DNA from 4 places in the Streptomyces sp. NPDC005963 genome. Region 1 is predicted to be linked to each of the others. Evidence: riboswitches for the same ligand, from Rfam matches in the RefSeq annotation. Region 1 holds a riboswitch; each other region holds the start of a gene.

Region 1 (4,205 bases):
CTCAGCTGCATCGACTTGTGACAGACGTTCGAGTGCGGCTACGTTCTGCGCGTCCTCAGCAGTCTCGCGAAAGGCAACCGCATGCTCTCCGGGAATGGTCGACATCGCCGACCCCGTCAAGCTCCTGCCCTCGTCGTCGCGGCAGGGGTGACGGGATCCGCCATCGCGATTCCGCTCCTCGGCGCGACGTCGGCGTCGGCAGTCGAAGCGACCGCGTGGGACAAGGTCGCGGAGTGTGAGACCGGGGGCCTGTGGACCGCGGACACCGGCAACGGCTTCTACGGCGGTCTCCAGATGTCGCAGGAGACCTGGAAGGCGTTCGGTGGTACGCAGTACGCCTCCCGCGCGGACCTCGCCACCCCCGCACAGCAGAAGGCCATCGCGGAGAAGGTCGTCGACTCCGAGGGCATCCGGCCCTGGAGGGCGTGCGCGACCCTCGCCGGGGTCGAGGTGGTCCTCGATCCCAACGAGGCCCCCACCGCTCCGACGAAGCCCGCCGCGCAGCCGACGCCATCGGCCGAGCCCACGGAGATCCCCAAGCCGTCCGCTCCGACGGGCACCGCTCCCGCCAAGACGCCCGCGAAGACTCCGGCACCGGCCGGGAGCGCGCCGAGCGGTTCCGGTGCCGCGTCCCCGGAGTCGAGCCCGGGGCAGCCCTCCGGGTCCACCGGAAAGCACCGGGGCGAGGCGGCGACGGAGTCGAGCCCGGAGCAGTCCGCGCCTACCGGTGCCAGCGAGTCGACGGGCTCGGCCGCGCCGACCGAGCCGGTCGGCGACCCCGGGGCGCCGCGCGAGACCGACGAGGCCCATCCCTCCCGGGGTGAGGGGAGCCGCTCCGACCTCGGCACCACGGACGCGGGTGCCACGACCGCCGAGCAGTCCGGCACGGCCAGCGTCTCTCCCGGCTCGTACACCGTGCAGGCCGGCGACAACCTCTGGGCGATCGCCGAGAAGAACGAACTGCCCGGTGGTTGGCCCGCCCTCTATGAGGCCAACAAGGAGACGGTCGGCGACGAGCCCGATCTCATTCACCCTGGTCAGAGCCTCGATCTCACCGCTAAGTAGAGGCTGTTAGCCACTCTTTGTCCGGATTTGGCGAAGTGAGACAAGCGTCTCTTTGCGGCAATTCGCTTATCGGGGCTAGCGGAATCCTGCGTTCCGCGCCTGACCTGCGGAAACGCAAAGCGCACTGTTGATGAGATGGGCGATTTCTCCCCGATGTTCGACTTTGAACATCGGGGAGAGTCATGCCTACGGTCTGAACCGCTCGCCACCGCGGGCACCGTCGACCGTCACGCCGAATCCTGCCGTCGGTCGGGGGGAGTACACGTCGCGTAGAGCGCCGAAGGCAGGAGCGGGGGACCCAAGGTAAGTGCCGGCAACGACCGTTGGAGACGACGGTGGGAACCGGCTAGGGGTGAAGCCGTGCGCAAGGACGCACGGCCGGGCAACTCACTAGGCCCGAACCCGACAGCTCACCTCGTAGGCGTCGGTGAGGAGAAGACTCCATGCTGTTTTCCAGCAAGGCGAAGCACCGCCGCCCCAGCAAGGCCAGCCGACTGATGGCACTCGCCGGTGTCACCGGTGTCGCCGTCGCCGCCCCGCTGATCGGCGCCACCTCCGCCAGCGCCGCCACCGCCTCCGAGTGGGACAAGGTCGCCCAGTGCGAGTCCGGCGGCAACTGGTCCATCAACACCGGCAACGGCTACTACGGCGGCCTCCAGTTCTCGGCCTCCACCTGGGCCGCGTTCGGTGGCACGAAGTACGCATCCACCGCCAACCAGGCGTCCAAGGCGCAGCAGATCGAGATCGCCGAGAAGGTCCTCGCCGGTCAGGGCAAGGGCGCCTGGCCGTCCTGTGGCGTGGGCCTGTCCAACACCCCGTACGGCGGCGGCGCGGCCGAGGCCCCGCAGCCCAAGGCGGAGCCCAAGAAGCAGCAGCCGAAGGCCGAGCCCAAGAAGGAGCAGGCCAAGCCGCAGCAGCGCGCCGAGGTCCCCACCACCCGCTCCGAGCGCTCCGAGGCCCCCGCCAAGGCCGAGGGCTTCCAGAAGGGTGACGGCGAGTACCAGGTCAAGGCCGGCGACACCCTGAGCAAGATCGCGGAAGCCGAGAAGGTCGACGGCGGCTGGGAGAAGCTCTTCGAGCTCAACAAGGACGTCATCAGCGACGCCGACGTCATCTACGTGGGCCAGCAGCTCCACCTGGGCTGAGCCCCGACCGGAACGGGTGCGTCCGGAGCCGACTTCCCGGTCGGACGGCCGCCGGCCTGATGGGGCAGAGTCCCTCTGAGGCCGCGCCAACCGACCGAAGCCCCTCGGGCCCACCCGTACAACCCCGTGCTCGGACCGCTTCGGTGGAGCCGCCGAGCACGAGGGCCCCGGATTCCGTGCCGATCCCCCTCCCCCCGGGATCGGCGCCGCGGACCCCGGCAGTTCGCCGAGTGCCGTCGAGCCGGGTCGGCTTCCTTCTCCTGGCCACCCGCCCCCACGCCCGAAGCAACCCCGGTGAACTGCCTTCGGCCCCTTCCCCCCGGGGCCCGAACCACCCCGGGTCGGTGCACATCCCCCCATGTGCGCCGGCCCGGGGTTTCTCCGTCCGTGCCGCACGCGCGGGCCTGGCACGCAGTCCGCACCGTGCCGACAACAGCAGTGCCCCGCCCGCTACCCGATGGTAGTCCGGCGTATCAGGGCCCTTTTTCGTCCCAGGGGGCGGGCATCCGACGAACGGCACCCGCACGGCGGTTAGGCTCATGCCGCAAGGCCAAAGAGACCCTGCACCCCACGCGTCACATCCCAGAAGGAGATGCTCGTGCCGTCCATCGACGTCGTCGTAGCCCGGGAAATCCTGGACTCCCGAGGCAACCCCACCGTCGAGGTCGAGGTTGGCCTCGACGACGGCAGCACGGGTCGTGCTGCCGTTCCGTCCGGCGCCTCCACCGGCGCGTTCGAGGCTCTTGAGCTTCGCGACGGCGACCAGAACCGCTACCTGGGCAAGGGCGTCGAAAAGGCCGTCCTCGCCGTCATCGAGCAGATCGGCCCCGAGCTGGTCGGGTACGACGCCACCGAGCAGCGCCTGATCGACCAGGCGATGTTCGACCTCGACGCCACCCCGGACAAGTCCTCGCTCGGCGCCAACGCCATCCTCGGCGTGTCCCTGGCCGTGGCCCACGCCGCGTCCGAGGCGTCCGACCTGCCGCTCTTCCGTTACCTGGGCGGCCCGAACGCGCACCTGCTGCCCGTTCCGATGATGAACATCCTGAACGGCGGCTCGCACGCCGACTCCAACGTGGACATCCAGGAGTTCATGATCGCCCCGATCGGTGCCGAGTCCTTCTCGGAGGCGCTGCGCTGGGGCACCGAGGTCTACCACACGCTCAAGAAGGTCCTGAAGCAGAAGGGCCTGTCCACCGGCCTGGGCGACGAGGGCGGTTTCGCGCCGAACCTCGACTCCAACCGGGCCGCGCTCGACCTCATCCTTGAGGCCGTCAAGGAAGCCGGCTACGCGCCCGGCAAGGACATCGCGCTCGCGCTCGACGTCGCCGCGTCCGAGTTCTACAAGGACGGCAAGTACGAGTTCGAGGGCAAGTCCCGCTCGGCCGCCGAGATGACCGAGTACTACGAGGAGCTCGTCGCCTCCTACCCGCTGGTCTCCATCGAGGACCCGCTGTTCGAGGACGACTGGGAGGGCTGGAAGGTCCTCACCGAGAAGCTCGGCACCAAGGTGCAGATCGTCGGCGACGACCTGTTCGTCACCAACCCGGAGCGACTGTCCCGCGGCATCGACGAGGCCGCCGCGAACGCCCTCCTGGTCAAGGTGAACCAGATCGGTTCGCTGACCGAGACGCTGGACGCCGTGGAGCTGGCCCAGCGCAACGGCTTCAAGTGCATGATGTCCCACCGCTCCGGTGAGACCGAGGACGTGACCATCGCCGACCTGGCCGTAGCCACCAACTGCGGTCAGATCAAGACCGGCGCCCCGGCCCGTTCCGAGCGCGTCGCCAAGTACAACCAGCTGCTGCGCATCGAGGAGATCCTCGACGACGCCGCGGTGTACGCCGGGCGCAGCGCGTTCCCCCGCTTCAAGGACTGATCGCCTGCGGCGACCTCAGCCCCGCCGCACGGGTTGAGGCACGCTGAGGTGTCGTCGGTCGTGGGCAGCGGCCGGATCGGTCGCTGCCCCGCCAGTCTCCCTACGTCCCCGGCCAC
Region 2 (4,205 bases), on a different contig from region 1:
CACCACGGTGCGCGGCGCGCCGTCCCGGTGGTACGCGTCCCGGGCGGGGGGTACGTCGAAGGCACCCTGGAAGAGATCGTCGGGGATCTCCTCCCGGGTGTGGCCCTCGGGGTCCTCATGGCCGTCGTGGTCCTCGGGCGGCGGGGGCTCCTGCGCGGCGTGCTGGAGGTTCGCCAAGAAGTCTTCGTCAAAGAGGCTGCTCATCGCTCTCCGAGTCTAGGCCGCCCCACTGACAACCCGGGCCCGCACCGGCCGATCCGGGGGGTCACGGGCGGCGAAGAATTGCGTTGGCGGGGCCCTGGCGGCCGTGTAGCGTCGCTCGCGTATCTGTTGTCGCCGTGAGGAGAGGCCGTTGCGTCGCTGAGGTTCGAGATGCCGTGCCCCGCACTTCCGGTGTGCACGAGCGCGACCTCAGAAGCGAGCTGCCCGGGAGCCGACGCTCCCCTCGTCCGGCGATCTCCCCTCTGCGTTCTCCCCCTGTGCCGTGGTCCGCGGTGCACGGCATCTCCCTGTGCAGCCCTATTGGCTCGTCGATGGTGGAGATCCGCTGATGTCTCGTCCCCTTCCCGCTTCCGTCGTCTGTTCCCGTCTGTCGTTCGCCTGGCCGGAGGGCACCGCCGTGCTCGCCGAGGTGTCCTGTGCGCTGGGCACCGGCCGTACCGGGCTGGTCGGCGACAACGGCAGCGGCAAGTCCACCTTGCTCCGGTTGATCGCCGGTCTGCTCACTCCCACGAGCGGCACTGTCCGGGTCGAAGGGGAGGTCGGATACCTCCCGCAGGATCTGACGCTGGCCACCGGACGGCGTGTGGACGAGGTCCTCGGCATCGCGGGCACGCGCGCCGCCCTGCACGCCATCGAAGGCGGTGACGCCCGCCCGGAGCTGTTCGACGCCGTCGGCGACGACTGGGACGTCGAGGAGCGAACCCTGGCCCTCCTGGACCAGCTCGGCCTCGGCCGCATCGGGCTCGATCGCACGGTGGGCGAGGTCTCGGGCGGCGAGGCCGTACTGCTGTCGCTGGCCGCGCTCCTGCTGGCCCGTCCACGGGTGCTGCTGCTGGACGAGCCGACGAACAACCTCGACCGGGCCGCCCGTCGACGTCTGTCGACGGCCCTCGACGGCCACGCCGGCACGGTGATCGTCGTCAGCCACGATCGGCAGCTGCTGGAACGGGTGGATCAGATCGCCGAGCTGCGGAGCTCGCAGGTACGGGTCTTCACGGGCGCCCTGAGCGCCTACCGCAGCGCCATCGCCATCGAGCAGGAGGCCGCCACCCGTATGGTCCAGGCCGCCGAGGCGCAGGTGACACGGGAGAAGAGGGAGCTGGACCGGGCCCAGACGCGGCGGGCCCGCAGTGTCCGGTACGGGAAGAAGATGTATGCGGACAACCGGCTGGACAAGACGACCATGCAGGCCAAGAAGCGTTCGGCCCAGGTCGCGGCTGGCAAGGAGCGCGGCGTCCACGAGGAGCGGCTGACTGTGGCGCGGGAGCGATTGGACCGGGCCGAGGCGCAGGTGCGCGAGGACTCGACCATCCGGCTCGACCTGCCCGCCACGGCCGTGCCCCCGGGGCGGAGCGTCCTGAGCCTGCGGGGGCTGAGGCTGCGGACGGGCGCGGTGATCGATGCCGTCGACGTGCACGGGCCGCAACGCATCGCCCTGCTCGGCGGGAACGGCGCGGGCAAGACGACGCTGCTGCGCACCATCGGCGGAGGGCTCACCCCGGTCGGGGTGGATGCGGCGGACCCGGTGTCCGTGCACGTACCGATGCGCCATCTGCCGCAGCGCCTGGACGTCCTCGACGACGACCGTACGATCGCCCAGAACGTGGCCCGGTTGGCGCCCACCGCGACCGACAACGCGATCCGGGCCCAGCTGGCCCGCTTTCTCTTCCGGGGCGCCCGGGCCGAGCAGCAGGTGCGGACGCTCTCCGGGGGTGAACGCCTTCGGGCCGCGTTGGCTGCGCTCCTGCTGGCCGACCCCGCTCCGCAGTTGTTGATGCTGGATGAACCCACGAACAGTCTCGACCTCGCCAGCGTCACCCAGCTCACCCAGGCGTTGGCCGGCTATCGCGGCGCGTTGATCGTCGCCAGCCATGACCGGGCGTTCCTCGGGGAGTTGGACATCACCCGCTGGTGGAGCCTGGACGGTGAGGGGCTGACCGAGGGGCTGGTCGAGGAGCCGGGGTGTTAGACAGCAGTCCCGGCCCGTCGCGTCTCGTCTCGGCCCGTCGCGCATCCCGATCGCGGCCCATAGGCGTCGGCTGTGGGCGCCCTGGCCTGATTCGGTCGCCCGATCGAACGCTTCAGCCTGCACAAATACCGCAGAAGGCCACGTTCGGTCACTCCTGGAACCGATACGGATGCGAAAGGTAATCATCCGAGCTCGACGGCACACCGAATGAAAAGGTCACGAAAATGTATCGGACAAATCGAACACCAATCTTCACAGCAGCCACACGGTTTGGCTAGCGTGCTGGCTCAGGCAGCCCGCACCACTGCGGCGATCCACGCCGATCGGGCAGCCACGCCGCATTCGGTCTCCACCCCCATGGGAGACCGGAGCCGGGGAACCACCGTGCAGCACCGGGGTGAATCGGGCCTGTTCGTGCGCAGGCCCGTAGGGCGCTTCCGTCCGCCCGAGCCCTCCAGCCAACCCGGTAGGCGACCTACGGAAGAAGGAGATGCCGGCCCTTGGTGTCGCATCGCAAGGCCCGAAGTCGCAACGTAAAACCCTCAACGGCCGTGGGGCTCACCACGGCAGCCATCGCTTCCGTCGGGCTCCTCCCGGCGCAGGACGCGCAGGCGGCGGATGACCGGACGCCCTCCGTGGAGGAAGTCCAGCAGAAGATCGACGCCCTCTACCGAAAGGCCGGTTCGGAAACCCGCCCCCGGGGAGCGGCACAGCAGGCAGCAGCCGAAGAACGCCGGGAGGTCGAGGAGTTGCGGTCGGCCTACGCCCGGCGCGCGGAGCGCCTCAGGCAGATGGGCAGAGCCCTGGGTTCCGCAGGGGCGCAGCACGGCGAGGCGGCGACCGTATCCGACGGCACCCGAAGAGACCTCTCGGCGGGGCCGGACGAGGGGCAGCGCGGCGCGACCGTCGACGGGACGGCCCCATCGACCGGGCCCACCGAACCGCCGTTCGCGACCGGCCTGCCCACCTCGCTCCCCCGCCCCCCGAGCGCCCTCCGTACGGGAAAGCAGCAGGTGCAGTCGAAGCTGGCCGAGGCGCGCTCCCTGTTGTGGCGGGGAGACGCCGAGACCAGAGCGCGGTTCGCGGCCGTCGAACAGGAGATGGCCGCCGAGGCGTGGCGCATCTCCCAGGAGGAGGCCAGACACACGGCGATGGCCCGGGCCGCGGAGGAAGCGGAACTGAAGCGTCTGGAGCGGCAGCGTCAGCAGCACCCCGGCTCGGCCTGGGGTGCGGCTCCTGCGGACGGGGTGCTCGCCTTCGCCCGGGCCCAGTTGGGCAAGCCCTATGTGCGGGGTGCGACGGGACCGCGTTCCTATGACTGTTCGGGGCTCACCCGGGCCGCGTGGAGAACGGCGGGGGTGGACCTCCCCCGTACCGCCCGGGAGCAGGCAGATGTCGGCCGGCAGGTGGACATGGGCGCACTGCGTCCCGGTGATCTGGTCTTCTTCTATGACGACAGCAGCCATGTGGGCATCTCCGTCGGCGGCGACAGAATGATCCACGCGCCGCAGCCGGGGGTGGACCACCACGTGGAGGTGCGTGAGGAGTCGATCTACACCATGCCGATCCGGGGGATCGTCCGACCGGCCTGACGCCGCGGCGGGTCCGTCGTCGCGCGGACCGCTTCCATCGTTCTGCTCCGGTTGATCACGACCTCATGGTCCGGCCGGTCCGTTCGGCCTGTTCCGGCCGGTCCGAAGGGGTCGGCCCGTCCCGGTCGGGCGGACCGGGGCGGCCCGTTCCGGCAGGGCTGCCCTCGCAGACCGGGTCTTTCTGGGGTGCGGGCGGCTCGCTGCCGTGAGTGCCGCGGGCCGTCAGGTCCAGACGGTGGCGATGAAGATATTCACGACCGTCAGTCCGCCGACGGCGGCGAACAGCCCCTTCTCGACGGTCTCCTCGTCCCGCTTGACGTACACCAGCCCCAGGATCACGACCAGCACCGCCATCTTGATGCCGATCTTGATGTTGTTCACGGTCTCGCCGTCGGCCTGGTTGAGGCCCACCAGTGCGACGC
Region 3 (4,205 bases), on a different contig from region 1:
AGTCCCACTTCATCGGGTTGGGGGACATGTACGTGGCGGACGCGCGGTTCACCGCCACCTACGACCGGCACGGAACGGGGACGGCGGCGTTCGTTCGCGATGCGATGCGGGCGTACGGGGAGCGGCACCTCAGCGATGACTGAGCACGGCGAACCGGACGCATCCTGGCGATGACCGGGCACGGAGAATCGGGTCGGCGCTCCGGGGAAGCTAGGCGGATGGCGGACGGAATGCTGCCGTCCGTACCGGTTCTCCCCGGCGCGCGGCAGACCCTCGTCACTATTGGAGTTGATCTTGCTCCGGATAGCGTAAGGTTGTGTTCAACGGCGCGGGGTGGAGCAGCTCGGTAGCTCGCTGGGCTCATAACCCAGAGGTCGCAGGTTCAAATCCTGTCCCCGCTACTAGTAAGACATTAGCCCGGCACTCTTTTGAGTGCCGGGCTAATGCATTTTCCCGTGCTCTTTGCGTTCGTGGGCGGCCGTCGGATCCGGTCGCATTCGGTCGTCGCATTTATGGGGGCATCGCCCGGTTGGACGACGGCGGCTCGCCACCCGACCCGGTTGCGGCCAGCATGAGGGGGGCGCGGGAACCGTGTCCGCAGCCGTGGGCGGACCGGGCAGGAGAGCAGTCTTGGGGCAGCAGGAGCAACAGCACCTCGGATTGGGCACCTGGCGCTTCGTCCGTACGCTGCCCGTCCTGATGATCGTCGGCGGTGTGGTCTTCGATGCACTGACCCCGCCGATGTTCACCGCCGCGCCCATGTTCGCGGCGGCTCCGCTGTTCGCCGCCCCCTTCTTCTCCTGGCTGTCGACCCTGCTGACGGGTGGCGCGGCCATGGTCGGGGTCATCGGGCTCCACTACGCCAAGGACACGCTCGCCGAGCCCACCACATACACCGAGATGATCACGGTGGTCACGGTCTCCGGTCTCGCGCTGCTGATCAACTGGGTGATCCAGCGCAGCAGCGAGCGGTTGGCGTCCGCCCGGGTGATCGCCGAAGCCGCCCAGCGGGCGGTGTTGCCCACCCCCGCGGAGGACATCGGCGGTCTGCGGGTCGCCGCGCGGTATGAGGCCGCGGTCGAGGACGCCTTCATCGGCGGTGACCTCTTTGCCGTGCAGGAGACGCCGCACGGCGTACGGCTGGTGGTGGGGGACGTGCGGGGCAAGGGGCTGGGGGCGGTGGAGACGGTCGCCGTGGCGATCGGAGCCTTCCGGGAGGCGGCGGAGCAGGAGAGTTCGTTGGAGGGGGTCGTCCAGCGGCTGGAGCGCGCGCTGACGCGCGAGGCTAACCGGAGGGAGAGCCTCGACGCCAAGGAGACCTTCACCACGGCCGTGCTCGCGGAGATCCCGCGCGGGGCGGGCATCGTCCGCATGGTGAACCGGGGACACCCCGAGCCGTTGCTGCTCCACCCGGACGGCCTGTTGGAAGGTCTCCCGCCCACCGAGCCCTCCCTTCCGCTGTCGATGGGCGATCTGGGGTCCTGGCCCGATCGGGCGGAGGAGTACCCGTTGCCGCCGGGCGCGACCCTGCTGCTCTACACCGACGGCCTCTCCGAGGCACGGGACGGGGCGGGACTGTTCTACGACCCGGCCGAGCGGCTCAACGGACGGCAGTTCCCGGGCCCGGGAGAACTCCTGGACGCCCTCCTCGACGATGTCCGCAGGCACACCGGAGGCGGCAGCGTCGATGACATGGCGCTGCTGGCGGTGGCCAGGCCGGCGGAAGGGCGCGCGCAGCGGCGGGAGCGCGGTCCTTGAGACCGAGCACTCGGGCGCCCCGGGCGGGTGCTGCTTGGATGCACCTGGCCGATCCCGGACCGATATTCGGTTGCGAGCCTCCAGCCGATCGGGTTGCCACGAGAAGAGGGCAGCAACAAGCTCGCGCACTCTCCGTGATTGAAGGGGAGCCATGCGCATAACATTTGACGAACAGTCAGGGTGATGATGCATACCCCGGCACGTTCAAGTCGCCCGAATCCGGCCGCTTGTGTCCGGTTAAGTCTGTGGCAAAGAGATTAAAGATCACTCAGAAGAGCTTGGAATAAAGTCCAGGTGTCTATTAACGTTCGATAACGCAGCGCGGTCGTCCCAGCCGTCGTCAGGACGGCGCCGTGCTCATGCGCCGAATTCCGCAAGGGAACCGGGGAACCACTAATTGGGGTGAATCGGGCATATTCTGCCGTGCAGTTCGCGGTCGAAGACGCTCGTAGGAGACCTTCCTGCTCCGAACCCGTCAGCTAACCCGGTAGGCGAGAAGGAAGGAAAGGAGCACGCCTCAGTGGCGTCTAACAGTCCTGCCCCGGAAGCACCGTTCAAATCCGGCGTCTTCAGTGAAGAGGGTGCAGCCCGCTCCACCGGCGAGTGGAACCCCACCGCCGAGACGGTCCGCCCGCGCGGTCGTCACAAGCACCGGGTCATGAAGCAGCGGGGCGGATTCGCCCGTAGCTCCACGGTGCTCGGTGTCGGTGTGATCGCGGCGGTCGGTGCAGGTGGCATGGCCACCGCGCAGAACAAGCCCGCCGTCTCCATATCCCTTCCCGACGCCATCTCCGAGAGCCTTCCCGACTCTCTGACGTCCGACGACGCCCCCGAGGTCGACCAGTCCGCCTCGTACGCGGCGATGGGACTCGCGGGGCAGGAAGTCGGCTCCGAGCAGTCCGGTGCCGGTGAGGCACTGCGCTCCCGCATCCTCCAGCAGGCGGAGCAGCAGCAGGCCAACGCCGCTGCGGCAGCCAAGGTCGCGGCTGAGAAGGCGGCTGAGAAGGCCGCCGCGGTGAAGGCCGCAGCGGACGCGAAGAAGGCCGCGGAAGAGGTCAAGCAGAAGGCGGCCGAGGCGAAGAAGAAGGCCGAGGCGGAGGCCAAGAAGAAGGCCGAAGCCGAGCGCATCGCCAAGCTGGCCAAGAGCTTCTCGCTCCCCCTCTCCTCGTACCGCATCACGGCCACCTACGGTCAGTCCGGTCCGATGTGGTCCTCGGGCCAGCACACCGGCCTCGACATGGCGGCCTCGTCCGGCACCCCGCTCAAGGCCGTCACCAGCGGAACCATCAAGTCGGCCGGCTGGTCAGGCTCCGCGTACGGGTACCAGATCATCCTCAAGCTGAACGACGGCACCGAGGTCATGTACGCGCACCTGTCGTCCCTGAACGTGAGCGCCGGTCAGAAGGTGGGCACGGGCGAGATGATCGGTCGCGTCGGCGCCACCGGCAACGTCAGCGCCGCGCACCTCCACCTTGAGGTCAAGACCGCCGGCGGTTCGGACATCGACCCGCTGTCCTGGCTGCGCGGCAAGGGTCTGAGGGTCTGAACCACAGCTCCCGTGACTGTGTCCGTGTCTGCGGGATCGAACGCCCCGTGGATGCGGACGGGTTCGCGGATCGCGCCGTGGTGCCCGATCCGTCCCGATGAGCGGCGCGGCCACGGCCGCCCGCCCCAGTCGGGCACAAGGTCTCCTCAAGCTCCGTCCGCCATCCTCAAGGCGTACGCACCGGCTCGCACGGCCGGCAACTGAACTCCGGCAGCCCTGGCGCACACCCCCCGACGCCAGGGCTGCCGGTTTTTCCGTCTCGGGCACCGCTGAGGGCCGCACCGCCGTGGGGAGCCCGGCCCGTCGATGTTGATGGGCGATTCGCGCGCGGACCGTGTCGGTGGGACCTTCGCGCGCCGTTCAGGCGCGATAGGGGTTGTAGCCCTCGTAGTCGCGGTGCGGTGGAGGCACCCACACCTTGCCGGTCGCCCGTGCCGCATGGGTCAGCGCCGGGCTCGCCACCGCCTTGCGCTCCCACATGTGGTGCAACAACTCCTGTTCGCGGGCGACGAAGTCGGCACCCGCCGCGCCCCGCCGGGCCCGGTGGCGCAGGAACGCCAACGATGTCGCGAACCGTTGGTACTCCGCGACCGCGTGCGCCGCGGCCGGGCCCTGTGCGCGTCGGACCACGTTCCGGGCCATGCCGCGCGCCTTCATGGAGGCCAGGGCGAGCGGTTCGGCGGGCGCGAGCCAGCCCGCGGTCGCGTACGCGGGCAATTCGGTGGCGATGGTGCGCAGTTCCCGTTGGCGCGTCCAGATCGTCAGCCAGGTCAGCAGTGCGAAGGCGGGCACCATGAACGCTCCGTAGACCGCGTAGAAGCCCCACGGTCCGAACAGGGAGGCCGAGCCGTTCCACAGGGCGTGCACTCCCATCGAGAGGACGAGCCCCACCAGGGGCAGC
Region 4 (4,205 bases), on a different contig from region 1:
TGCGGTCATAGCGGACGGTGGCGATGAACTCGCCGCCGACGGTGACGGCGAGCCCCACCCGGTCCACGTAGTCGTGGTGGGTGAAGCGGTGCACGTCCTTGGCGGACAGCCGGGGGTAGGGGGCGAAGAAGCGGTAGTACTTGGATTCGTCCGAGACCTGTTCGTAGAAGCTGACCAGACGGTCCGCGTCCTCGGTGGTGATCGGTCTGATGCGCGCGGTGGCGCCGTCACGCAGCACCACATCCGCTTCCCAGTGATCGGGGTACGCGTGCTCGGGCGGGGTCTGCATGACGGCAGCCTAAAGCTCGCCGACGGATCGCGAGGGCTACCCGGCACACTCCGCGACGGCCGATCTTCGTCGGCGTGCGACCGGGAGCACAGGGAGCGGGTGGGGCGCGGGGCCCGTCCATGGACGGCCGTGGGAGTGGATTCGCAGGGCGCTGTCAGGTGGCCGGAGTGGGGATCCGGATATGGAATGGACCCTTCCGATGCGATGGAAGATCGACGTCCTTGGGGTGCGCGCGAGCGGCACCCACCACCCCGCCCCACCGACCCGGAGGGCACGCGCCACGGCTCCGGATACCGCCTCCGGCAGGGGGCAGCGTGAGAGACTGGTCTAGACAACCGTTGAACCCGAAGGGCAACACCATGGCTGAGCGCCGCGTCAACGTCGGCTGGGCCGAGGGCCTTCACGCCCGTCCCGCCTCCATCTTCGTCCGTGCCGCCACGGCCTCCGGCGTCCCCGTGACGATCGCCAAGGCCGATGACAACCCGGTCAACGCCGCCTCCATGCTCGCCGTCCTCGGACTGGGCGCACAGGGCGGCGAAGAGATCGTCCTCGCTTCGGACGCGCCCGGGGCCGACGAGGCGCTCGACCGGCTGGCGAAGCTGGTGGCCGAAGGTCTGGACGAACTTCCCGAGACGGTCTGACCCGAGCACGCTGACGCCGCGGCTCTCGACACTCCGTGCGGCCCGCCGGTGGGTCCATTGCCGGGCTTACCCGCCCCGGCAGCGCACCTCAATCCGCGGTGACCTTCGCCCGGCCGTCGTGCGGTGCAGGCCGTGCAGTGCAGGCCGTGCCGTGCGGTCAGATCTTCACACCGTGGGCACGCAGATACGCGAGCGGATTGACGTCCGACCCGTAGTCGGCGCTCGTCCGGGCCTCGAAGTGCAGATGCGCCCCCGTGGAGTTGCCCGTGGAGCCGGCGCGGCCGAGTTGGTCACCCGGCATCACGCTCCGCCCCACGGAGACGCTCAGCGAGGACAGGTGCCCGTACTGCGTGTACGAACCGTCGTTCATCTTGAGGACCACGTTGTAGCCGTACGCCCCGCCCCAGCCCGCCTCGACGACCGTCCCCGCGCCCACGGCCACCACCGGGGTGCCCGTGGAGGCGTGGAAGTCGATGCCGGAGTGGCTGCCGGACGACCACTGCGAGCCGCCCGCACGGTAGTCCGTGGTGACATGGGATCCGGCGATCGGCAGCCGGAAGGCGTTCAGCCGCTGGCGCTCCGCCTCACGGGCCGCGCGCTCCTTGGCCTCGCGTATCTCGTTGGCGCGGGCCTCCGCCTTGCGCCGGGCCTCGGCAGCCGCCTCCATCCGGGCCAGCGCCTCGCGCTTTTGGATGACGGCCTGGTCGGCGACCTCGTCCGACAGCGAGTGCGCGGACAGCATCTGCGCGGTCATGGTGTGCTGGGTCCTCGCCTGGACGACGGCGGAACCCGCTGAGCCGGTCACGCCCGCGTCCAGCGTCACCGGTGTGGCACCCGTGGAGGTCTCGCCCGTACCGTCTGCACCTTCTGCGGTGTCGGCGTCCGGCTTGGCGACCGATCCGGCGTCGGAGGCGAAGGAACCGTCATCGACGGCCAGGGCCGGACCGGCGAGGGTCCCGACGACTCCGGTGGTGGCGAGGGCCGCGGCGGAGGCGAATCCCGCACTCGTACGCGTCTTGCGGCCCGGGGCACGGTGTCTCCCGGTGGAACGGGCGAGCGCCATGAAGAGGCTGTTCCTTTCCTTCCTTCTCGCCTACCGGGTTAGCTGACGGGTTCGGAGCAGGAAGGTCTCCTACGAGCCCCTCCGCACAGTGGCGAAGGCACCCGATTCACCCCAAGGGACCTGGGTCCCCGGCTCCCCAGACTCACGTCTGACGGGGACTCGGCGATGGCTGTCCGTGCCGCGGATGCGGCGTACTGCCGGCGAACAGCCGCACTGACGCTAAGCCGACGGGCCGCCAGGCGCCAAACAGACCGGCTCTTTTGTTAATCACGCCACAGTCGAGACGGTGGCCTTCCCCGTAAAACGGACAGGTTTCCTGCCTGTTCGCAGCACCGCCGCCGAAGCGGCGAAGGGCCCCGACGACACACGGCCGCCGGGACCCTTCTTCCACACGCGGACCGGCTTCCGCCGGAAGCGGTCAATCAGCCCGACACCACGGTCACTTCGCCGATGCCGAGGGCGCGCACCGGCTCCTCGATCTGGGCGGCGTCACCGACGAGGACCGTGACGAGACGGTCCTCCGGGAAGGCGTTGACCACGGCGGCGGTCGCCTCCACGGTGCCCGTCTGGGCGAGCCGCCGATACAACTGGGCCTGGTAGTCGTCCGCGAGGTGCTGCTCCACCTGGTCGGCGAGGGTGCCCGCCACCGAAGCCGCGGTCTCGTACTTCAGCGGAGCGACACCCACCAGGTTCTGGACGGCGACATCGCGTTCGGTTTCCGTCAGGCCCTCGGCCGCGAGGGTGCGCAGCACCTTCCACAGGTCGTCGAGCGCCGGCCCGGTGTTGGGCGTGTCCACCGAACCGCTGATGCCCAGCAGGGACGCGCCCGTGCCGTCGGCGGTCGACCGCAGGACCTGGCCGAAGGCCCTGACGCCGTACGTGTAGCCCTTCTCCTCGCGCAGCACCCGGTCCAGTCGCGAGGTGAGCGTGCCGCCCAGGCAGTACGTCCCGAGGACCTGCGCCGGCCACACCCGGTCGTGCCGGTCCGCGCCGACCCGGCCGATGAGCAGTTGGGTCTGCACGGCACCCGGCCGGTCCACGATGACGACGCGCCCCCGGTCGTCACCGCTGATCGCAGGCACCGGTCGGGGCGCGCCGCTGTCGCCCGACCAATCGCCGAGGGTTTCGGCGAGGACGGCGTCGACGTCGACGTCGGTGAGGTCACCGACGACGACCGCGGTGGCGGTGGCGGGGCGCACATGCGCGTCGAAGAAGGCGCGTACGGCCGCGGAGTCGATCCGGGAGATCGTCTCCTCGGTGCCGAGCCGAGGACGCGACATCCGCAGCGTGGGCGGGAACAGCTGCTTGTACAGCTCCTTGGCGGCCCGTCGACCGGGGTTCGCCGTCTCGTGCGGGATCTCGTCCAGACGGTTGCGCACCAGCCGCTCGATCTCGCTGTCCGCGAACGCGGGCGCGCGCAGGGCCTCGGCCAACAGGCCCAGCGCCTTCAGCAGCCGGGACACGGGCACTTCCAGGGAGACCCGGACCCCGGCATGGTCCGCGTGGGCGTCCAGGGTGGCACCGCAGCGCTCCAACTCGGCGGCGAACTCCTCGGCCGAACGCTTGTCGGTGCCCTCCGAGAGGGCGCGCGCCATGATGGTGGCGACGCCGTCCAGGCCCTCGGGCTCGGCGTCCAGCGGTGCGTCGAGGGAGATCTCCACGGCCACGACCTGCTGGCCGGGACGGTGACAGCGCAGCACGGTCAGGCCGTTGGGCAGGCTCCCGCGGTCGGGAGCGGGGAAGGCCCAGGGCCTGGCCTCCCCCGGCTGGGGCTGCGGGTGGAACTCCATGGTGGTCAGCGCCTGCGCTGCATCGGTCACTGGTCCGCCCCCTCTTCTGCGTCGTTCTGCTCGTCCGCGGCGTCCTGCGTCGGGGCCGGCAGCGGTTCGTACACCAGCACCGCCCTGTTGTCCGGGCGCAGTCGGGCCTTGGCGATCGCCCGCACCTCGTCCGCGGTGACGCTCAGAACGCGGTCCACGGCCGTCAGCGCCAGTTGGGGGTCGCCGAAGAGCACCGCGTACCGGCAGAGTTCGTCGGCGCGGCCCGCGACGGTGGAGAGGCGGTCAAGCCACTCGCGCTCCAGCTGTGCCTGAGCGCGCTCCATCTCCTCGGGCGTGGGGCCCTCATCGCCGAAGCGCGCGAGCTCCTCGTCGACGGCGGACTCGATCTGCGGAACCTCCACTCCCCCGGAGGTCTTGACGTCCAGCCAGCC

What was found. Region 1 has a riboswitch for cyclic di-AMP ahead of ABZ348_RS22725 (transglycosylase family protein). Riboswitches for the same ligand answer to the same signal wherever they lie in the genome.
Positions count from the first base shown of each region.
Region 2: it holds a riboswitch for cyclic di-AMP, as region 1 does, so the genes downstream of both, ABZ348_RS05855 (C40 family peptidase) here and ABZ348_RS22725 (transglycosylase family protein) in region 1, are expected to answer to the same signal.
Region 3: it holds a riboswitch for cyclic di-AMP, as region 1 does, so the genes downstream of both, ABZ348_RS11245 (M23 family metallopeptidase) here and ABZ348_RS22725 (transglycosylase family protein) in region 1, are expected to answer to the same signal.
Region 4: it holds a riboswitch for cyclic di-AMP, as region 1 does, so the genes downstream of both, ABZ348_RS13580 (M23 family metallopeptidase) here and ABZ348_RS22725 (transglycosylase family protein) in region 1, are expected to answer to the same signal.

Region 1 is NZ_JBEXVD010000018.1:32,317-36,521, forward strand. It holds gene ABZ348_RS22720 (transglycosylase family protein) at 82-1,065, shown strand; cyclic di-AMP (ydaO/yuaA leader) riboswitch at 1,331-1,504, shown strand; gene ABZ348_RS22725 (transglycosylase family protein) at 1,509-2,210, shown strand; gene eno (phosphopyruvate hydratase) at 2,803-4,089, shown strand.
Region 2 is NZ_JBEXVD010000002.1:595,386-599,590, forward strand. It holds gene pcrA (DNA helicase PcrA) at 1-204, opposite strand, end outside; gene ABZ348_RS05850 (ATP-binding cassette domain-containing protein) at 551-2,191, shown strand; cyclic di-AMP (ydaO/yuaA leader) riboswitch at 2,516-2,680, shown strand; gene ABZ348_RS05855 (C40 family peptidase) at 2,743-3,783, shown strand; gene ABZ348_RS05860 (hypothetical protein) at 4,006-4,205, opposite strand, start outside.
Region 3 is NZ_JBEXVD010000005.1:359,715-363,919, forward strand. It holds gene ABZ348_RS11230 (TipAS antibiotic-recognition domain-containing protein) at 1-143, shown strand, start outside; tRNA gene ABZ348_RS11235 (tRNA-Met) at 328-401, shown strand; gene ABZ348_RS11240 (PP2C family protein-serine/threonine phosphatase) at 631-1,758, shown strand; cyclic di-AMP (ydaO/yuaA leader) riboswitch at 2,111-2,267, shown strand; gene ABZ348_RS11245 (M23 family metallopeptidase) at 2,279-3,304, shown strand; gene ABZ348_RS11250 (PrsW family intramembrane metalloprotease) at 3,665-4,205, opposite strand, start outside.
Region 4 is NZ_JBEXVD010000007.1:182,346-186,550, forward strand. It holds gene ABZ348_RS13570 (GNAT family N-acetyltransferase) at 1-289, opposite strand, end outside; gene ABZ348_RS13575 (HPr family phosphocarrier protein) at 649-930, shown strand; gene ABZ348_RS13580 (M23 family metallopeptidase) at 1,088-1,993, opposite strand; cyclic di-AMP (ydaO/yuaA leader) riboswitch at 2,006-2,168, opposite strand; gene ABZ348_RS13585 (pitrilysin family protein) at 2,416-3,783, opposite strand; gene ABZ348_RS13590 (pitrilysin family protein) at 3,810-4,205, opposite strand, start outside.